Regions from separate parts of the Kitasatospora sp. NPDC096077 genome, predicted to be linked through region 4. Evidence: riboswitches for the same ligand, from Rfam matches in the RefSeq annotation. Region 4 holds a riboswitch; each other region holds the start of a gene.
What was found. Region 4 has a riboswitch for cyclic di-AMP ahead of ABTZ03_RS23555 (transglycosylase family protein). Riboswitches for the same ligand answer to the same signal wherever they lie in the genome.

Region 1 (4,491 bases), on a different contig from region 4:
CGGCCGTGGGCCGTACCCGCTGGACCAGGATCGGAGCCGAGGACGTGGTGGACGCAGCGAGGGAGCCCGCCGACGCGCAGGGGCTTCAGCCCGCTGCGCAGGCACCGGCGTCGGAGGACGGGGCGGCCCCGTTCGAGACCCCGCTCCCGGACCCGGCCGGTGGCGCCGTCGAACGCCCGGTGGAGAAGCTGGACCGGCCGCTGCCCGAGGGCGTGCGCCGGCGCGTGGTCGGCCTGGCCTCGGACGCGCTGGGCGGGCTGCCGCCCGGGGAGCTGCCGCAGAGCCTGCGTCAGTACGTGAAGTTCACCCCCGCGCGGCGGGCCAAGTACGCGGCCACCGCGCTGGCGGCCGCGCTGGAGTCCGAGCCGGCCTTCCGGGTGCGGATAGCGGAGCGGCTGCGGCTGGGCCAGCCGGACCTGGTGAAGGCGCTGGAGTCGGGCAGTGTCCCCGGCGCCGCCGATCCGATGGACGTCGCGGCCGCCGCCTACCTGGTGCGCTCGGCGGGCTGGAGCCGGCTGGTCGCCGAGGTGGGCGAGGAGGTCGAGCGGGCCGGTGCCGAGGACGCGGCGGCGGAGGCCACCCGGCTGGTGGAGAAGCTGCAGGCCGAGCTGGCCGAGGTGCGGGCCGCCGCGCGGGCGGACCTGGACCGGCAGCGGGCGGAGTCCGAGGGGGTCCGGCGGGAGGCCGAGTCGCTGCGCAAGAAGGTGCGGTCGCTGGAGAGCGACACCCGCCGGGCGCAGGCCGAGACCCGGCGGGTGTCCGGGGAGCTGGAGGCCGTGAAGGCGCAGGCCACGGGTGAGCGCAGTGCGGCCGAGGGCGAGGCCCGGCGGTTGCGGCACCGGGTGTCCGAGCTGGAGAACGCGGTCGAGCAGGGCCGCCGCTCGGCCCGGGAGGGGCGCAGCGTCGAGGACATGCGGCTGCGGCTGCTGCTGGACACCGTGCTGCAGTCGGCGCAGGGCCTGCAGCGCGAGCTGGCGCTGCCGGTCTCCCAGATCCGCCCGGCGGACCTGGTCGAGGCGGTGGTGCCGGGGGCGGCCTCGCCGCACGACGTGGCCCGGCGCGGCCTGGCCGACGACGATCCGGCGCTGCTGGACCAGCTGCTGGCGATCCCGCAGGTGCACCTGGTGGTGGACGGCTACAACGTGACCAAGACCGGGTACCCGACGCTGCCGCTGGAGCAGCAGCGGATCCGGCTGCTGGGCGGACTGGCGATGCTGGCCCAGCGCACCCAGGCGGAGGTCACCTGTGTGTTCGACGGGCAGGACCTGGACGTCCCGGTCATCATGGCGCCGCCGCGCGGGGTGCGGGTACGGTTCAGCCGGACCGGGGAGACCGCGGACGAGCTGATCCGCCGTCTGGTCCGGGCCGAGCCCCAGGGCCGTCCGGTGGTGGTGGTGTCCACCGACCGGGAGGTCGCGGAGGGCGTGCGGAAGGCGGGCGCGCGCCCGGTGGCCTCGGTGCTGCTGCTGAACCGGCTGGCCCGGCCCTGACCGGGGCCGGAGGGCGTGACGGCAGCTCAGTGCGGTGACCGCGGGGGTGTGCGGATCCGGTGAAGCCCGTGGGGGAACCGGAGTTCACGCCTTCGGGGGAGTGGCAAAACGGATAGATCTTCACTAGGGTCTGGCGTCAAACCTATTTTCCGGAATCTCACCTGATCAGGTGAGTCCGATGGAAGAAGGAGCCGGTCCCTTGGCCTCCCACCGCCGTCCCAAGCAGCCGAGCCGCGCGCGGGTCTCCGTGCTCACCGCGGCCGCTGCGACCGCGGTCGCCCTCTCCGCCCAGGTGGCCGCGCACGCCGCGCCGCAGCCGAACAAGTCGGACGTCAAGGCGCAGATCGACCAGCTCCAGCAGGAGCAGGAGCAGGCGGCCGAGAAGTACAACGGCGCCAAGGAGCGGGCCGACCAGCTCCGCAAGCAGGCCGACCAGCTGCAGGACCAGGTGGCCCGCAGCCAGGACCAGATGAGCCAGCTGCAGGTGGGCCTGGCCCAGGTCGCGGGCGAGCAGTACCGCACCGGCGGCATCGACCCCTCCGTCCAGCTGATGCTCTCCTCCGACCCGTCCGGCTACCTGGAGAAGGCGTCCAGCGTCCAGCAGGCCAGCGCCAGCCAGACCGAGGCGCTCAAGGGCCTGCTCGACCAGCAGCGCCGGCTGGACCAGGAGAAGGCCGAGGCGGCCGCCGTGCTGGCCTCGCTGGACTCCACCACCAAGGACCTGAACCAGGCCAAGTCGGACGTCAACACCAAGCTGAAGTCCGCCCAGGACCTGCTGAACTCGCTCAGCGCCGCCGACCGGGCCGCGCTGCGGGCCCAGCAGCAGCAGGACGACCGCGCCTCGCGCGGCAGCGACCGGGTCGACCTGAGCAACCTGCCGCCGGCCAGCGGCTACGCGGCGGTGGCCGTGGCGAAGGCGATGAGCAAGCAGGGCTCGCCGTACGTGTGGGGCGCCACCGGGTCGAGCACCTTCGACTGCTCCGGCCTGATGGTCTGGGCGTACGGCCAGGCCGGCGTCTCGCTGCCGCGGACCTCGCAGGAGCAGGGCCACATCGGGACCGCCGTCACGCTGGCCACGGCCCAGCCGGGCGACCTGGTGATCTACGGCGGGGACATGCACCACGTGGCGATGTACATCGGCAACGGCATGGTGGTCCACGCGCCGCACACCGGTGACGTGGTGAAGGTGATGAAGGCCGACGCGATGTCGATCAACACCATCCGCCGGATCTGACGGAACGACACGCCGCGAGCCCCGTTCCGGCCCTGTGATCCGCGCCACCCTCCGATCGGGGGTGGCGCTTCGGGTTGGCCCGTTCAGTGGTCGAGCGATGAGACCTGATCAGCTTTGCGTACGGCGGCGATCACGATCAGTCATTTTCACAAAAGAACCTGGGTAATCTTCCGTCTTTTTTCTGACAAGGATTTGAACGGATCACGGTTCAGTTACTAGGGTCGTGCTCCGAACCACCGCACTGTCGATCACCCAGCCTGGGTGGCGGCGGTGGTTACCGCCGAGTTCGCGAAACAGCGGGGCAGGTCGAAGCGACTGCCCGACAGGGGAGCCCAGTAGTCGGGGGCGCTGCGGAGCGGAGCCGGGGAACCACACGTTCCTCCGGGGTGAATCGGCGCCAGGTCGGCCGCGGTAGTGGCCGGTGAGGCGTCGTAGGGCATGCTTCCGGCCCGAACCCGTCAGCTCACCCGGTAGGCGGACGTAGGAAGAAGGAGTCCGCCTTCGTGGCGTCCCATCGTCGTCCCAAGCCCGCCAGCCGCGCTCGTGTCTCGATCCTCACCGGCGTCGCCGCAGCGGCCGTCGCCCTCTCCGCGCAGTCCGGCGCGCACGCCGACCCGCAGCCGACCAAGGACCAGGTCAAGGAGCAGGTCGACCAGCTCAACGAGCAGGCCGAGCAGGCGACCGAGAAGTACAACGCCGCCCAGGAGAAGCAGCAGGAGCTGGAGAAGCAGGTCTCCGGCTTGCAGGACCAGGTGGCCCGGCAGCAGTCGCAGGTGACCGACCTGCAGGGCGGCCTCGCGGAGATCGCGGGCGAGCAGTACCGCAACGGGGGCATATCCCCGACCGTCCAGCTGATGTTCTCCTCCAGCCCGGACAACTTCCTGAACCAGGCCGGTGCGCTCAACCAGGCCGGCAGCACCCAGAAGAACCAGCTGAAGCAGCTCCAGGAGCAGCAGCGCAAGCTGGACCAGGACCGCACCGAGGCCCAGGGCAAGCTCGCCGAGCTGGAGTCCACCACCACGCAGCTGAAGGCCTCCAAGGACGAGGTCCAGAACAAGCTGAAGGCGGCCCAGGACCTGCTCAACACGCTGACCGAGCAGGAGCGCCAGGCCCTCAAGGCGGCCGAGGACAAGGCCGCCGCCGACGCCAAGGCCAAGGCGGACGCCGCCGCGAAGGCCTCCCAGCAGTCGGCCCCGGACCGCGCCTCGCGCGACAACAGCCGCAGCGACCTCGGCTCGGGCTCGACGTCCGCGCCGGTCAAGGTCGCCCCGGGCAGCTCGCACGGTGCCGCCGCACTGGCCGCCGCCGCCTCCAAGGTCGGCAGCCCGTACGTTTGGGGCGCCACCGGCCCCGGCTCCTTCGACTGCTCCGGCCTGATGGTCTGGGCGTTCAACCAGGCCGGCGTGTCGCTGCCGCGCACCTCGCAGGAGCAGGCCGGCGCCGGCACCCGGATCGGCTCGGACATCTCCCAGGCCCAGCCCGGCGACATGCTGATCTTCTACGGGGACGCCCACCACGTCGGCATCTACGCCGGTAACGGCCAGGTGCTGCACGCTCCCAAGCCGGGCGCCTCGGTCCGCTACGAGGCCGTCTCCAACATGCCGCTGGCTTCCATCGTTCGGGTCTGATCCGGACTCCGCCAGAACGCCGGCCAGGCTTTCCCGGGCCCGGTCCTCCGCCACGGAGGGCCGGGCCTGCGGCTTTTCCGGCGACTCGGTCGGATGTCCGAATAGGGGTCAAATATTCGGGCCGGGAGGGGTTTGGACT
Region 2 (4,491 bases), on a different contig from region 4:
CGAGGCTTCCCTCAGGCGAGCCGGCGCCGAGCACACGATGAACCCCCGGAGCGCCAGCCGATGGCGCTCCGGGGGTTCATCGCATGCTCGGCGCGGAGCCGGTCAGGCCACCCGCTCCAGCGTCCCGGTGTGCAGCTGGCCGACCCGGCCGCCCTCGCCCTCGAAGGTCCAGAAGGCCCGGACGGTCAGCGCGTTGAGGTCCATCACATGACTGACGGTGATCCCGCTCTGCTCCGTCCAGCTGACGAAGTAGATCTCCGGCGCGACCTCGGCGACGTGCAGCCGCACGTCCTCCCACTGGCCCGCCGACTCGCCGAGGCCCTCCCAGCGCAGCCGGGTGCCGTCGGCCGAGTAGGAGTTGCGGAAGGCCGCGCCGTTGTCGACCTGGAAGAGGTAGGTGCGGCCGGCGAAGGCGGGCAGGGACGCGGTCATGGTGGGGCGGGACCTCTTCTCGGAAGCGTGCGCCGCGACGGTCACGGACGGTCACGGGCGGTGCGGATCGTGCGGCTCGGGTTCGGTGCTCTTTGTGCACCGCGGAAAACGCCAGGGTTCCAATTTATCCGACCGGGCGGACTCGGGCGGCCCCGCGCCACGGTACGGTCCGCCATCGCCCGGCCGCCCGCGGTGTGCGACCGGCACATGGGCACGGACGACGCGCCGGTCCTACCGTCCACGCCCATGAGACGTGCCCCCACCAGTGCCCCCACCAGCGCCGCAGCCGGGCTCCCGGCCCGGAGCCCCGCCCGGACGCCCGCCCGGACCCCCGCCGGACGCGTCCCCGCCGCACTCGTCGCGCTGCTGCTGACCCTCACCGCCCTCCTCCTCGGCGCCCCCACCGCCGGCGCGGCCCCTACCGCAGCCACGGCGACCGCCGTCCCCCTCACCCTCGAAGCGACCTTCCCCGCCCCCGGCAACGGCTGGGCGAAGGTCGAGCGCTACCTCGACCCCACCCCGGGTTTCGGCCCCGAGCAGTACCCCGCCGACGGCCGCGGTGACCAGGACGGCGCCCGCCGCACCTACTTCGGCACCGGCGAGCCCTCCTCGGCACGCTTCCTGCTCTACTCGGCCACCGGCTGGGACGCCGGCGGCACCGGCACGCCCGTCCTGCTGGTCCACGGCGCCAACGACAACGCCGACCGGGCCTGGGCGAACCCGGGGGAGAGCGGCACCTGTGGGGCGTCCGCCTGCCCCTCCACCGGCCTGGCCCAGTACCTGGCCAGCACCGGCCGCCGGGTCTTCGCCGTCGGCTTCGCCCACAAGCAGGGCGACAACCTGCTCCAGGCCCAGGCCGTCGGCGACGCGCTCGCCCTGATCCGGGCCCGGCTCGGCGTCCCCCGGGTCGACGTGGTGGCCTGGAGCAAGGGCGAGGTGGCGGCCCGGGCGTACGTGTCCTCGGTGCGCCCGGCGCGGGGACAGGCGTACGCGGGCGACGTGCGCCGCCTGATCACCCTCGGCGGGCCGAACGGCGGGCTCGACTACGTCTACGCACACGGCTGGGACTTCGACCTGGCCACCTGGCCGGCCTGCGGGGGCACCGCCAACGCGCCCTCCCCGCACCTGTACATGACCTGTTACGGAACGTACACGGCGCAGCCCTGCCTCGGCGTGCTGCCGACCGGCGGCAGCGACTGCTACCCGGGCCAGCGCCAGCTGCTGGCCCGCTGGGACGCGACCTACGGGGTGGACACCACCGCCCAGGACTGGTGGACCACCTACTACGGCGGCCAGGGCTTCTACACCTCCGGCCAGGGCATCCAGGCGGCCGTCGACGCCGGCTCGCTGATCGCGCCGCTCCAGCGGGCCGGGATCCCGGCCTCGGTGCCCACCTACCTCCTCGCGGGCGGGTCGGCCGACATCCCGGGCGTGCTGAACGAGAACCGCGGACCTAGCGACGGCATCGTGTTCACCGCGAGCGCCCTGGACACCACCGGCATCGCGACGGTCGGCGGCACCCGGCTGCTCACCGGGCTCAACCACCTGGAGCTGGCCTGGGCGCCGGACGCCGAGGCCCAGGTCGCCGCCTGGCTCGGCTGAAGCTCCGGCCGTGCCCTTGGCCGAGCCCTTGGCTGATCCCTTCGCCGAGTCCCCGGTCGAACTTCGGTCGAGCCCTTGGGTGAGCCTCCGGGCACCGCCCGGGGATTGATCAACTCGCCGACCACGCAGCGTCGTTGATCGACACCACTGTGAGCTGTGCGACAACCGGCCGGATCCAGTTGTCCGTTCACGGACGGACTGCCTAGCCTGCAACGGTCGTCCGCCGTCGCGGACCCCGCCGCCGGGACGCCGAGTCCCGTCCACCCGCCGGCGGGCACTCGAGCACCACAGCGGACGGGAGCGGGGGAACCAAGGTCAGCGCCCGGCCCGTACGCACCAGCGTGCGGGCCGTGGCTAGGGGTGAAGCCGCTCCACAGGCGGCCGGGCAACTGCAGCCCGAATCCGACAGCTCACCTCGCAGGCGTCGCAGAGGACCCGCCATGCACCAGCCTGCCGGGCGCCGTCGCGCGCCCCGCCACGCCCGTCCCTCCCACCGCGGCCGTAACGCCGCCCTCGCCGCCACCGGCGCGATCGCGATCACCGGCGCCGGCCTGTTCGCGCTGCCGTCCGGCGCCCAGGCCGCCACCGCCCCGACCGTCACCCAGGACCGGCTCGCCCCCGCCGCCATGGTCGCCGGCCAGGCCACCACCGCTTCGCTGGCCCTGCACTCCTCGTCCTGCGTCACCGCGAAGACCGTCGGCGTCGGCGTCCGCGACGCCCGCGGCACCAACCTGGACTTCCCGGGCAACGCGAGCAACGTGCAGATATGCCCGAGCGGGTTCAGCTTCACCAGCGGCGCGCGCACCCTGCCCGCCGGGACGTACAATCAGTTCGGCTTCTGGCAGGACCTCGGCGGCGCCTGGCACAACCTGCCCTCGCAGCAGCTGGTGGTCTCCCGCGCCGGTACCGCGACGCCGACCCCGACCCCGGCGCCGACCCCGACCGCCAAGCCGTCCCCGACCCCGGTCCCGACCACCGCCCCCACCGCGCAGCCCTCCCCGAGCGTCACCCCGACCCCGACCCCGAGCGCCACCGCGACCCCGAGCACCCCGGCGCCGTCCTCCCCGATCGCCGGCAAGTCGCTGACCTGGTCCGACGAGTTCAACGGCCCGATCGCCTGGGGCCAGCGCTGGGTCGGTGACAAGAGCACCGCGTACAAGTACGGCAACCACAACCCGGGCGACAACAAGCTCGACTGGCTGAACAAGAACAACGTCACCGTCGCGAACGGCGTCGCCACCTTCACCGCCACCCCGGGCGGGCCCGCCCTGGAGAACGGCCAGCAGTCCTGGAACACCGGTTTCCTGACCACCGAGGGCTCCGCGGAGGGCTTCCAGGTCAAGACCGGCGACTACGCCGAGGCCCGGGTCAAGATGCCCTCCGTGGCCGGCGCCTGGCCCGCCCTGTGGACCTGGAAGAACGGCAACGGGGAGATCGACTCCTTCGAGTACCACCCGGACAACCCGAACCTGCTGGAGCTGACCAACCACGTCAACCCCAGCAACCCGGAGTACTACACCGACGCCAAGGCCGTCGCCGCGGACCAGTGGGTGACCATCGGCACCTACTACGGCGCCAACTCGGTGGACTGGTACGTCAACGGCGTCAAGGTGTACTCGGACAACAAGGGCGTGGGCGCCAACTTCTCGGCGTACCTGATCCTCAACCTCTCGGTGAGCGCCGGAAAGTACCACCCGGCGCCGCAGGGGAACACCCCGATCAGCTTCTCCGCCGACTACGTGCGCGTCTACCGCTAGGCCGTCGCGTAGGCCGTCGAGGCCAGCCGACCCCCAGGACCAGCCGCTCTCAGGAACCGGCAGCCTCCCGACCTCCCCGAGGTCGGGCGGCTGCCGGTTCTTGCGTCTCCACCCGTGCTGTGCAGATGAATTGACGGGGCATCACGTCAGTGGACCCGGAGGTCAGGGCGCCAGGACCTGCCCGAGCCGGGCCGCGATCTGGTGCATCACCGGTACCAGCGCGGACTCCCCCGCCTGCTCCTCCAGGGCCCGGATCCGGGCCTCCGGGCCGGACACCGACAACGCGGTGGGTGTCGGCGCGCCGGGCACCGCGAGCGCGATGCAGCGGACGCCGATCTCCTGCTCCTGGTCGTCGACCACGTACCCGCGCTCGCGCGCCTCGGCGAGCTGGTCCATCAGCTGCTGCGGGTCGGTGAGGGTGTACTCGGTGTGCGCGGGAAGCGGGTTGGGGCCCAGGATCGCGCGTGCCTCGTCCTCCGGCAGCTGGGCGAGCAGCGCCTTGCCGACGCCGGTGCAGTGCGGCTGCACCCGCCGCCCGACCTCGGTGAACATCCGCATCGAGCGCCGCGACTGCACCTGCCCGACGTACACCACCTCGCCGCCCTCCAGCACCGCCAGGTTGGCGGTCTCGCCGGTGGCCTCCATCAGCTCGGCCAGGTACGGGCGGGCCCAGCTGCCGAGCAGGCGGCCGGCCGTCTCG
Region 3 (4,491 bases), on a different contig from region 4:
GAGGCGACGTACGGCGAGCCGTGCCGCGGATGGGTCCGGCCGAGTGCCGGGTGCAGCAGCCCCTCCCGCCCGATCGCGTACAAGTACCGTGCGGCGCACTGGTGGAAGGCTATCGCGCAGGCGAACGAGCCGGTGACGACCAGCCATTGGAACACCGTGACCGCCCAGGCCCCGAGGTGCTCGCCCAGCGGGTCGAAGAACAGGCTGTTCCCGTCCTTGCCCGGCACCGCACCGGCGGCCACCGCGACGGCGTGCCCGACTCCATTGCCGGACAGGATCATCCAGGAGACGAACACGTAGAACAGGCCGATCCCGACCACTGACACCATGGTCGCCCGCGGCACCACCCGCTTCGGGTCGCGCGACTCCTCCCCGTACATCGCGGTCGACTCGAAGCCCACCCAGGAGCAGAACGCGAAGACCAGCCCCACCCCGGCCGCCGCCGTGCCCGAACTCCCCACTCCCTTCAGCCCGTTCAGCGGACTCACGGCCCCGAGCACGATCCCGTCCGGCCCGCCGCCGGCGGCCAGCACGGCCAGCGAGACCGCGCCCAGCACCGCGATCTCCAGCAGCAGCGCCACCCCGAGCACCTTCGCCGTCAGATGCAGGTCGAACCAGGCCGTCACCCCGATCACCGTCAGCCCGACCAGTGCGTACCAGCCCCAGTCGAGGTCCACGCCCGCCTGCGAACGGACCAGCCCGCGCAGCGAGTAGGCGAAGAAGCCGATGACCGAGGCCTCGAAGACGATGTACGCCAGCAGCGCGAGCAGCCCCGACGCCATCCCGGCCACCCGGCCCAGCCCGTGCGAGACGTACCCGTAGAACGCCCCGGCGGCCGTGATGTGCCGGGCCATCGCCACGTACCCGACCGAGAAGACCGTGAGCACCACGGTCGCCAGGACGTACGCGGCGGGCGCCCCGGCCCCGTTGCCCTGCCCGATGATGATCGGCAGGTTCCCGGTCATCGCGGTGATCGGGGCGGCGGTGGCGACCGCCATGAACACCACGCCCGGCAGACCGACCGAGTCCGCCTTCAGCCGGTCGACCCCGTCCGACCCGACCCGCGGCCCGACCGCGTCCCCGCTCCGGACGGTCATCCGGCCTCCTCGTCCACCCGGGCGCGCCCGCCCGTCGGACCGGCCGGGCGCTGACTGCGGACAGGATCGCGCGGCGGGGCACGGCCCACGGAACCACAGATCATCCGAAGAACCTGCGGAGTTGACGCCATGTTCGAGCCGTCGAACGCGGCCCGGGAGCGCCGGGGACGCCGGAGCCGACGAGGACTCCGGACACGACGGTAGCCGGCCCCGGCCGCACGAGAGTTCTCGTACGGCCGGGGCCGGCCGTGGGCGTGACCCGCGCCCAGGTCTTGTCCGGCCGATCTTGGCGGATCAGCGCGCGGCGTTGGGCGCCCGGCTGGGCGTGCGCCCGAGTCGGCCTCGTACTGGACGTACTTGGACGATTCGGGCGTGCGTCCAGGCGGGATGCCCGGCGTCGCGCGCCCGGCAAGATCGGCCGGACAAGACCAGATCCACCGGTGCGGCGATCACCCGGTCGAGCGGTCACCCGACATGACCATCCCGGGTGGTCGATTCGCCCCGCACCAGCGGTGGTTCAGGAATCCCGGCGGGAGCCGGTGGTTCAGAGCGCGACGCCGTGCGCGCGCAGGTAGCTGACCGGGTTGATGTCCGAGCCGTAGTCCGGACCGGTCCGGACCTCGAAGTGCAGGTGCGGGCCGGTCACATTGCCGGTCGCACCGGAGTAGCCGATCTGCTGACCGGTGGCGACGGACTGACCGACCTTCACGCCGATCGAAGAGAGGTGCGCGTACTGCGCGTACTTGCCGTCGGCGAGCTTGAGCTCGACCTCGTTGCCGTAGGCGCCGTCGTAGGCGGCCTTCACCACGACCCCGTTGGCGACGGCGCGCAGCGGGGTGCCGGTGGAGCAGACGAAGTCCTGGCCGGTGTGGTGGCCGGAGGCCCACATGGCGCCCGCCACCCCGTAGGCCTCGCCCAGCACCGGGGCGGCGAGCGGGGCGACGTAGCCGGAGGTGACGGCGGCCGGGACGACCGCGGCCGGAGCAGCGGCGGCCGGGGCGGCGGCGACAGCGGCCGGGGCGGCCACGACGACGGCGGCCGGGGTGCTGGTCGCCTGGGCGTTCATCGCGGTCACGAGCGGCAGGACGAACGAGACGCCGGTGACGGCGGCGGCGATGCCGATGCGGGCGGCACGGGGCAGGGCGATACGACGAGCCTGTGCAGGCATGGAATTTTCCTCTCCGACGCCTGCGAGGTGAGCTGTCGGGTTCGGGCTGGAGTTGCCCGGCCGCATGCGCGGCTTCACCCCGAGCCGGTCCTGGTGGTCCGCGCTGTGAAAGCGCGAACTCCGGTCCGGCGACTTACCTGTGGGTCCCCCGCTCCTGCCGTACAGAGTTCGTTGCGAGCCACCCGGCAGCGGCAGGACTCGGCGTTCCACCCGGCGGATCCGTCCGGGCTGGCCGGGCGGTCGCTGAACTAAAACTCATCCGTTCGGGTGAAGCAATGTCGATCTCTCGAAACGGCGGCCGATCCCGCCCCCGCGGTAACCCTCCGCATGATCCGCCGTACGGTCCGTGCACGATCCGTTCACCCGGAGCCACTGATCCACGACCCTGCGCCGACCGGCGCGGCACCGCGCGACCGGAGGACCACCCACCGTCACCGGCCGACACACCGCCCGGTGACCCTTGTCACGTACACCCCCGTGGGCACAGGATTCGACCCGTGGCCACCTCTCACGCCGGCACCCTGCGCCTGGGCAGCGCACAGGGTCGCTGGGTCCTCCTCGCAACGGTGCTCGGCTCCAGCATGGCGATGCTCGACGGCACCGTGGTGAACGTCGCCCTGCCCCGGATCGGCGCCGACCTCGGCGCCACCCTCGCCTCCCTGCAATGGACCCTGAACGCCTACCTGCTCACCCTGGCGGGCCTGATCCTGCTCGGCGGCGCCCTCGGCGACCGCTACGGGCGGCGCCGGGTCTTCCTAATCGGCGTGGTCTGGTTCGCCGCCGCCTCGGCGGCCTGCGCCGCCGCCCCGACCATCCACGTGCTGATCGCCGCCCGCGCCGTCCAGGGCATCGGCGGGGCGCTGCTCACCCCGGGCTCGCTCGCGATGCTCCAGGCCGTCTTCCACCCGGACGACCGCTCGGCCGCGGTCGGCCTGTGGTCCGGCCTCGGCGGGGTGTCGGCGGCCGTCGGCCCCTTCCTCGGCGGCTGGCTGGTGGACGGCCCCGGCTGGCGCTGGATCTTCCTGCTGAACCTGCCGCTGGCCGCCGCCGTGATCGCGGTGACCTCCCGTTACGTCCCGGAGAGCCGGGACGAGTCCGCCGCCGGCCGCTTCGACGTGCCCGGCGCCCTGCTCGCCGCCCTCGCCCTCGGCGCGATCACCTACGCGCTCACCGCCGCCGGGGAGGGCCTGTCCCCCGCCGTCTGGGTCACCGGCGTGGCCGGTCTGCTGCTGGGCGCGGCCTTCGTGGCCGTGGAGCGGCGGGCGCCCGACCCGATGCTGCCGCTCGGGCTGTTCTCCTCCCGACTGTTCACCGCCGTGAACCTGGTCACCCTGTGCGTCTACGCGGCGTTCAGCGGGGTGTTCTTCCTGCTGGTGGTGCAGCTGCAGATCGTCGCCGGCTTCTCCCCGCTGGTCTCCGGCTTCGCGCTGGTGCCGATCACGGTGCTGATGCTGACCCTGTCCGCGCGCGCCGGGCGGCTCGGCAAGCGGATCGGCCCGCGCATCCCGCTCACCGTCGGCCCGCTGCTGTGCGCCGCCGGGGTGCTGCTGATGCTGCGCACCGGTCCCGGCTCCTCCTACTGGGCGGACGTGCTGCCGGCCGTCGCGGTGATGGGTTCCGGGATGACGCTGCTGGTGGCCCCGCTGACCGCCACCGTGCTGGCCGCCGTCGAGGTGCGGCACGCGGGCATCGCCAGCGGGGTGAACAACGCCGCCGCCCGCGCGGCCGGCCTGCTCGCGGTGGCCGCCCTCCCGGCGCTGGCCGGGCTGAGCGGCGACGCCTACCGGGTGCCGGCCTCGGTGGACTCCGCCTTCCACACCGCGATGCTGATCTGCGCCGGACTGCTGGTCTGCGGCGGGCTGATCGCCTTCACCACCATCCGCGGCAACGTGCTCGCCCCCGAGGAGGAGCACCCGGTGGCCGAGCCGAACTGCGACTGGCCGTGCGCCACCACCACCCCGCCGCTCGACCCGGGCCGCCCCCGGACGCCCGAGGGCCCCGCCACCGGAACGGCGACGGGGCCCTCGTCGGACGACTGACCGATGCTGACGCTACGTCAGAGAATGTCGGCGGGCGCGTACTTGGCGGCCTCCGGGTAGGCCGCGGCGACGGCCTCCACCTGGCGGACCACCTCGGCGACCTGCGCCCCGGCCGCCCCGGTGAAGGACAGCCGGTCGGCCAGCAGCGCGTCCAGCGCGGCCCGGTCCAGCGGGATCCGGTCGTCGG
Region 4 (4,491 bases):
TCGAAGGCGCCGGTCGAGGCACCCGACGGCACAGCGGCACGACCCGTGCTGCCGTCGTCGAGGCCGACCTCGACCTCGACCGTGGGGTTGCCGCGGGAGTCGAGGATTTCGCGGGCTACGACGACATCGATGGACGGCACGAAGCATCTCCTTGCGGAAGCAGGGTCCGGCCCACGGTGGTGCGGTCGGCCGGATGATTGCGGAGTCGTTACGACCAGAGCCTAACCGCCCGGGCTCCCGGGGCCACCTCGACCTCGGCTCCGTCTCAGCGTGTGGCCCCGCTACCCACCGGTAGTTCACCTGCTCGTCCCAGCCGGTCCGGCCGGAGCGGGCGAATGCGGACGAAGGGGGCCGCGCCGGGCGCGACCCCCTCGGAATGCGTCCGGGGACGGCTCAGCCGAGGTGCAGGACCTGGCCGGGCATGATCAGGTTCGGGTTGCCGCCGACCGTGCCGCGGTTGCCGTCGTAGACCGCCTGCCAGCCGCCGGACACGCCCTGGGCGGCGGCGATGGTCGACAGCGTGTCGCCGGCGCGGACGGTGTAGTCGTGACCGCCCTGGGCGGCGGCCTGCGGGGCCTGCTGCGACTGGGCGGCGGCCTGCGGGGCGTACTGCTGGTAGACGCTCTGGTGGCTGGTCCAGTACCAGGAGCCGCCGTTCTGGTACCAGTACACCTTCGAGTCGGCGTCCCAGCCGGCCTTGCCCGGGAAGCCCTGCAGCTGCGGCTTGGCCAGCTGCGGGGCGGCCGGCTTGGCGTCGTCCTGCTGCGGGGCGGGCTTCGCGGCGGGCTTGGGGGCCTGGGTCTTGGGAGCCTGGGTCTTGGGGGCCTGCTGCTTCGGGGTGGACTGCTGCTGGGCGGACTGCGGCTTGGCGTCCGAGGAGGTGTCCACGGCCGCCGGGGCGCCGCCCTTGCTCAGCCCCGCCTTCTTGGAGCAGACCGGCCAGGCGCCCGGGCCCTGCGAGGCGAGCACCTTCTCGGCGACCGAGATCTGCTGCGCCCGGCTGGCCTGGTTGGCCTGCGCCGCGTACGCGGTGCCGCCGTACGCCTTCCAGGTGCTGGAGGTGAACTGCAGGCCGCCGTAGAAGCCGTTGCCGGTGTTGATGCCCCAGTCGCCGCCGCTCTCGCACTGGGCGACGGAGTCCCAGGCGGAGGCCGGGGCGGCGGACGCGCCGGTGGCGGTGAGGAGCGGCAGCGCGAGTCCGACGCCGGCCACACCCGCGACGGCGATGGCCTTCTCGGCCTGGGTGCGACGACGGTGACGGCCAGATCCAACGAGCAGCATGAAGGGTCCCTCTCCGCACGCCTGCGAGGTGAGCTGTCGGGTTCGGACCGGGAGGTGGCCCGGCCGCCGGGTGCGGGAACGGTCCCGCGTGGGCGGCTTCACCCCGAGCCGTGGGAGAACGGCAACAAACCTGGTTCCCCCGCCCCTGCCCAGGGTTCTGGTCGGTTTCCCGTGGCGCGGCGGGCAGGACTCGGCGTTCCGCGTTCGGGGTCCGCAGCTGCGAACTCCAGGGAGACTAGACAGATCCTCAGATCAATCACAAGCTCATATCGCCGACATCACACAAGAATTACGGCGCGTGTTCGATCGCCTACGGACGGCGGGGCTTTGTCCGGTTTGATGGGTGTTCATACCGTCGCCGAGGGGCCGTTCGCGACCCCGCGTCAGTGTGTCGGAGCCTCCGGACGGGCGTGCGGCGAACGCACTTCCGGACTGAATTCGACCGGAAGTTCACGCAATCCACGCATGATCAGGCCACCGCGCCAGCGCAGGTTCTCCGGGCTTTCGGCCAGGCGCAGATCGGGCAGCCGGGAAAGCAGCGTGGCCAGCGCGGACCGTCCTTCGAGCCGGGCCAGCGGGGCACCGATGCAGTAGTGGATGCCGTGCCCGAAACCCAGGTGGGGATTGTCGGTCCGGGCCAGGTCCAGGGTGTTCTCGTCGGAGAACCGGGCCGGGTCGCGGTCCGCCGCGGCCAGCACCACCAGCACCGGGTCGCCGACCGGGATGTCCACCCCGCCGATGGTCAGCGGCCGGGTCGCGAACCGCCAGGTCGCCAGCTCCACCGGCCCGTCGTAGCGCAGGAGTTCCTCGATCCCGGTCTCCAGCAGCGCGGTCTCGCCGCGGGCCACCGACTCCTGCAGCAGCGCCCGCTGCCCGGGGTTGCGCAGCAGCGCGTACGTCCCGTTGCCGATCAGGTTGACGGTGGTCTCGAACCCGGCGAACAGCAGGATGAAGGCCATCGCCGCGGCCTCGTTCTCGCTCAGGTGCTCGCCGTGGTCGCTCGCCCGGATCAGGCCGGAGATCAGGTCGTCGCCGAGGTCCGCCCGCTTGCGGTGGATCAGCTCCAACAGGTACGCCCGCATCTTCTTCACCGCCCGGCCCACGCCGCCGCGTTGGCCGCCGCCGTGTCGGATCATCATGCCCGCCCAGTCGCGGAAGTCGTCCTGGTCCTCGGCCGGCACGCCCAGCATGTCGCAGATCGCGTAGATGGGGAGCGGGAAGGCGAACTCGTGGATCAGGTCGGCCGATCCGCGCTGCGCGAAGCCGTCGATCAGCCGGTCGGTCAACTGCTGCACCCGCGGCTCGAACTCGGCCACCCGGCGCGGGGTGAACGCCTTCGACACCAGCCGGCGCAGCCGGGTGTGGTCCGGCGGGTCGATGTTCAGCAGGTGGGTCATCAGGTCGGCCTGCCGCTCGCCCGGGATGCCCACCCGGCCGGTGCGGTGCGCCTGCTCGCTGTGGTGCGCCGGGTTCTTCGACAGCCGGCCGTCCGCGAGCGCCTGCCGGGCGTCCGCGTACCTGGTCACCAGCCAGGCCTCCACCCCGCTCGGCAGCGTGGTGCGGTGCACCGGGGCGTGCTCGCGCAGCCAGGCGTAGGCGGGGTACGGGTCGGCGGCGAACTCCCAGGTGAAGAGCTGGGGGTCGGGCTGGGCGGCGGACTGGGCGGCATCGGGCTGAGCTGGCATGGGTCGACCGTAACCGCTGGACCGGCGGCGCCCGGCGACCGGCGGAACGTCACCGGTTCGCGAACCGTTCGTGAGCGGCGCGCGAGCAGTGTGCCAACCCTCCGTGGACGCCCCGTGGACGGTCCGTGGACAGCCCTTGGACAGCTCTTGGCCGGGTGGCAGGCGTGAGCCTGGTCACCTGCGGGGTAATCCCTGTTGCGGAGGGTCAGGACGTGCCTACGATCCTCCGCAGTATGCGTGGGCGCCGGTGCGGTGTCGCCCACAGGGAGGAGCAGGCCATGCGGGTCAGCGGAGCAGTCGTCGTCATCGCGGTACTCGACGGCGGTTCGGGAGCCGACCTCGCCCGTCGGTTCACCGCGGCCGGCGCCGCCGGGATGCTGATCGCCGACCAGCACGTCGGGATCGCGGAGGACCTCGCCGCCGAACTCGACCGGCCGGGCTGCCCCGTGGTGGGCGTCTGCGGCGACATCCGCCGGCCCAGCGACGTCGCCGCCCTGGTCGACACCGCCGAGAAGCACCTCGGGCCGATCGACCTCTTCTGCGTCGCCGGCCCGCGCGGGGAGCGGATCGTCTCCCTCGCCGAGCTGCCCGACCACCTCGACCTGGAGCGGCTCGCCGAACTGGTCGCCCTGGTCGGCGAGGCGATCGGCGAGCTCGTCCCGCCGCAGCGGCAGCCGGTCGGCCGGACCGCCACGGCGGCCTGAGCCGCTCCCGTCCGGCCCGAGCCGGGCCGGCTACTCCGGCTTGAGCCCCTCGGCCGCGCGCACCGCGTCCCGGTAGCCGCGCGCGGCCGAGCGCAGCGCCGCGTCCACATCCACCCCGGCGTCGTGCGCCCGCTGCGCGACGGCCAGCAGCAGCCGGCCCGCCGACTCCCCGGTCAGCTCCGCCGGCAGGACGTACGGCTCGTCCGGCACCCCGGCGAAGCCCGCCCGGCGGACCCGGGACACCAGCTTCGCCGCGTACGCCAGCGCCGGCAGCCCGGCCGGGACGCCGTCCAGGACGGACTCCCGGTCCGCCTTCTCGGCCGCCTTCAGCTGCTCCCAGTTGGCCTCCGCCTCGGCGGCGCCCGCCACCTCGACGTCCCCGAACACGTGCGGGTGCCGGTAGAGCAGCTTCTCGACCATGTCCCCGGCCACGTCGTCGACGGTGAACGGATCGGTCGGGTGCTCCTCGGCGATCCGGGCGTGGAACAGGACCTGGAACAGGACGTCGCCCAACTCCTCGCGCAGCGCGTCCCGGTCCCCCTGCTCGATCGCCTCGACCAGCTCGTAGGCCTCCTCGACCAGGTACTTCACCAGGCTCTCGTGGGTCTGCTCGGCGTCCCACGGGCAGCCGCCGGGCGAGCGCAGCCGGTCCATCACCGAGGCCAGGTCCAGCAGCCGCGCCCCGGGCAGGTCGTACGAGCCCGGCAGCACCTCGATCTCCGGCACCTCCCCGGCGTGCTCCACCGCGAGGCGGGCCAGCGCGTCGGTCAGCCCCGGGTCCCCGTCCGGGCCGCCCAGCCACACCGTCGGCCCCGCCCCGG

Region 1: another riboswitch for cyclic di-AMP. It lies ahead of ABTZ03_RS28240 (NlpC/P60 family protein); the one in region 4 lies ahead of ABTZ03_RS23555 (transglycosylase family protein).
Region 2: another riboswitch for cyclic di-AMP. It lies ahead of ABTZ03_RS15435 (glycoside hydrolase family 16 protein); the one in region 4 lies ahead of ABTZ03_RS23555 (transglycosylase family protein).
Region 3: another riboswitch for cyclic di-AMP. It lies ahead of ABTZ03_RS11150 (M23 family metallopeptidase); the one in region 4 lies ahead of ABTZ03_RS23555 (transglycosylase family protein).

Annotation. Positions count from the first base shown of each region.
Region 1 is NZ_JBEOSV010000039.1:77,285-81,775, forward strand. It holds gene ABTZ03_RS28230 (NYN domain-containing protein) at 180-1,490, shown strand; gene ABTZ03_RS28235 (C40 family peptidase) at 1,690-2,724, shown strand; cyclic di-AMP (ydaO/yuaA leader) riboswitch at 3,061-3,217, shown strand; gene ABTZ03_RS28240 (NlpC/P60 family protein) at 3,228-4,352, shown strand.
Region 2 is NZ_JBEOSV010000013.1:155,525-160,015, forward strand. It holds gene ABTZ03_RS15425 (phenolic acid decarboxylase) at 103-432, opposite strand; gene ABTZ03_RS15430 (esterase/lipase family protein) at 679-2,034, shown strand; cyclic di-AMP (ydaO/yuaA leader) riboswitch at 2,359-2,466, shown strand; gene ABTZ03_RS15435 (glycoside hydrolase family 16 protein) at 2,475-3,791, shown strand; gene ABTZ03_RS15440 (IclR family transcriptional regulator) at 3,954-4,491, opposite strand, start outside.
Region 3 is NZ_JBEOSV010000008.1:179,622-184,112, forward strand. It holds gene ABTZ03_RS11145 (APC family permease) at 1-1,097, opposite strand, end outside; gene ABTZ03_RS11150 (M23 family metallopeptidase) at 1,642-2,265, opposite strand; cyclic di-AMP (ydaO/yuaA leader) riboswitch at 2,268-2,442, opposite strand; gene ABTZ03_RS11155 (MFS transporter) at 2,541-4,304, shown strand; gene purB (adenylosuccinate lyase) at 4,322-4,491, opposite strand, start outside.
Region 4 is NZ_JBEOSV010000028.1:7,424-11,914, reverse strand. It holds gene eno (phosphopyruvate hydratase) at 1-140, opposite strand, end outside; gene ABTZ03_RS23555 (transglycosylase family protein) at 394-1,281, opposite strand; cyclic di-AMP (ydaO/yuaA leader) riboswitch at 1,286-1,454, opposite strand; gene ABTZ03_RS23550 (cytochrome P450 family protein) at 1,665-2,966, opposite strand; gene ABTZ03_RS23545 (SDR family NAD(P)-dependent oxidoreductase) at 3,245-3,670, shown strand; gene ABTZ03_RS23540 (nucleoside triphosphate pyrophosphohydrolase) at 3,701-4,491, opposite strand, start outside.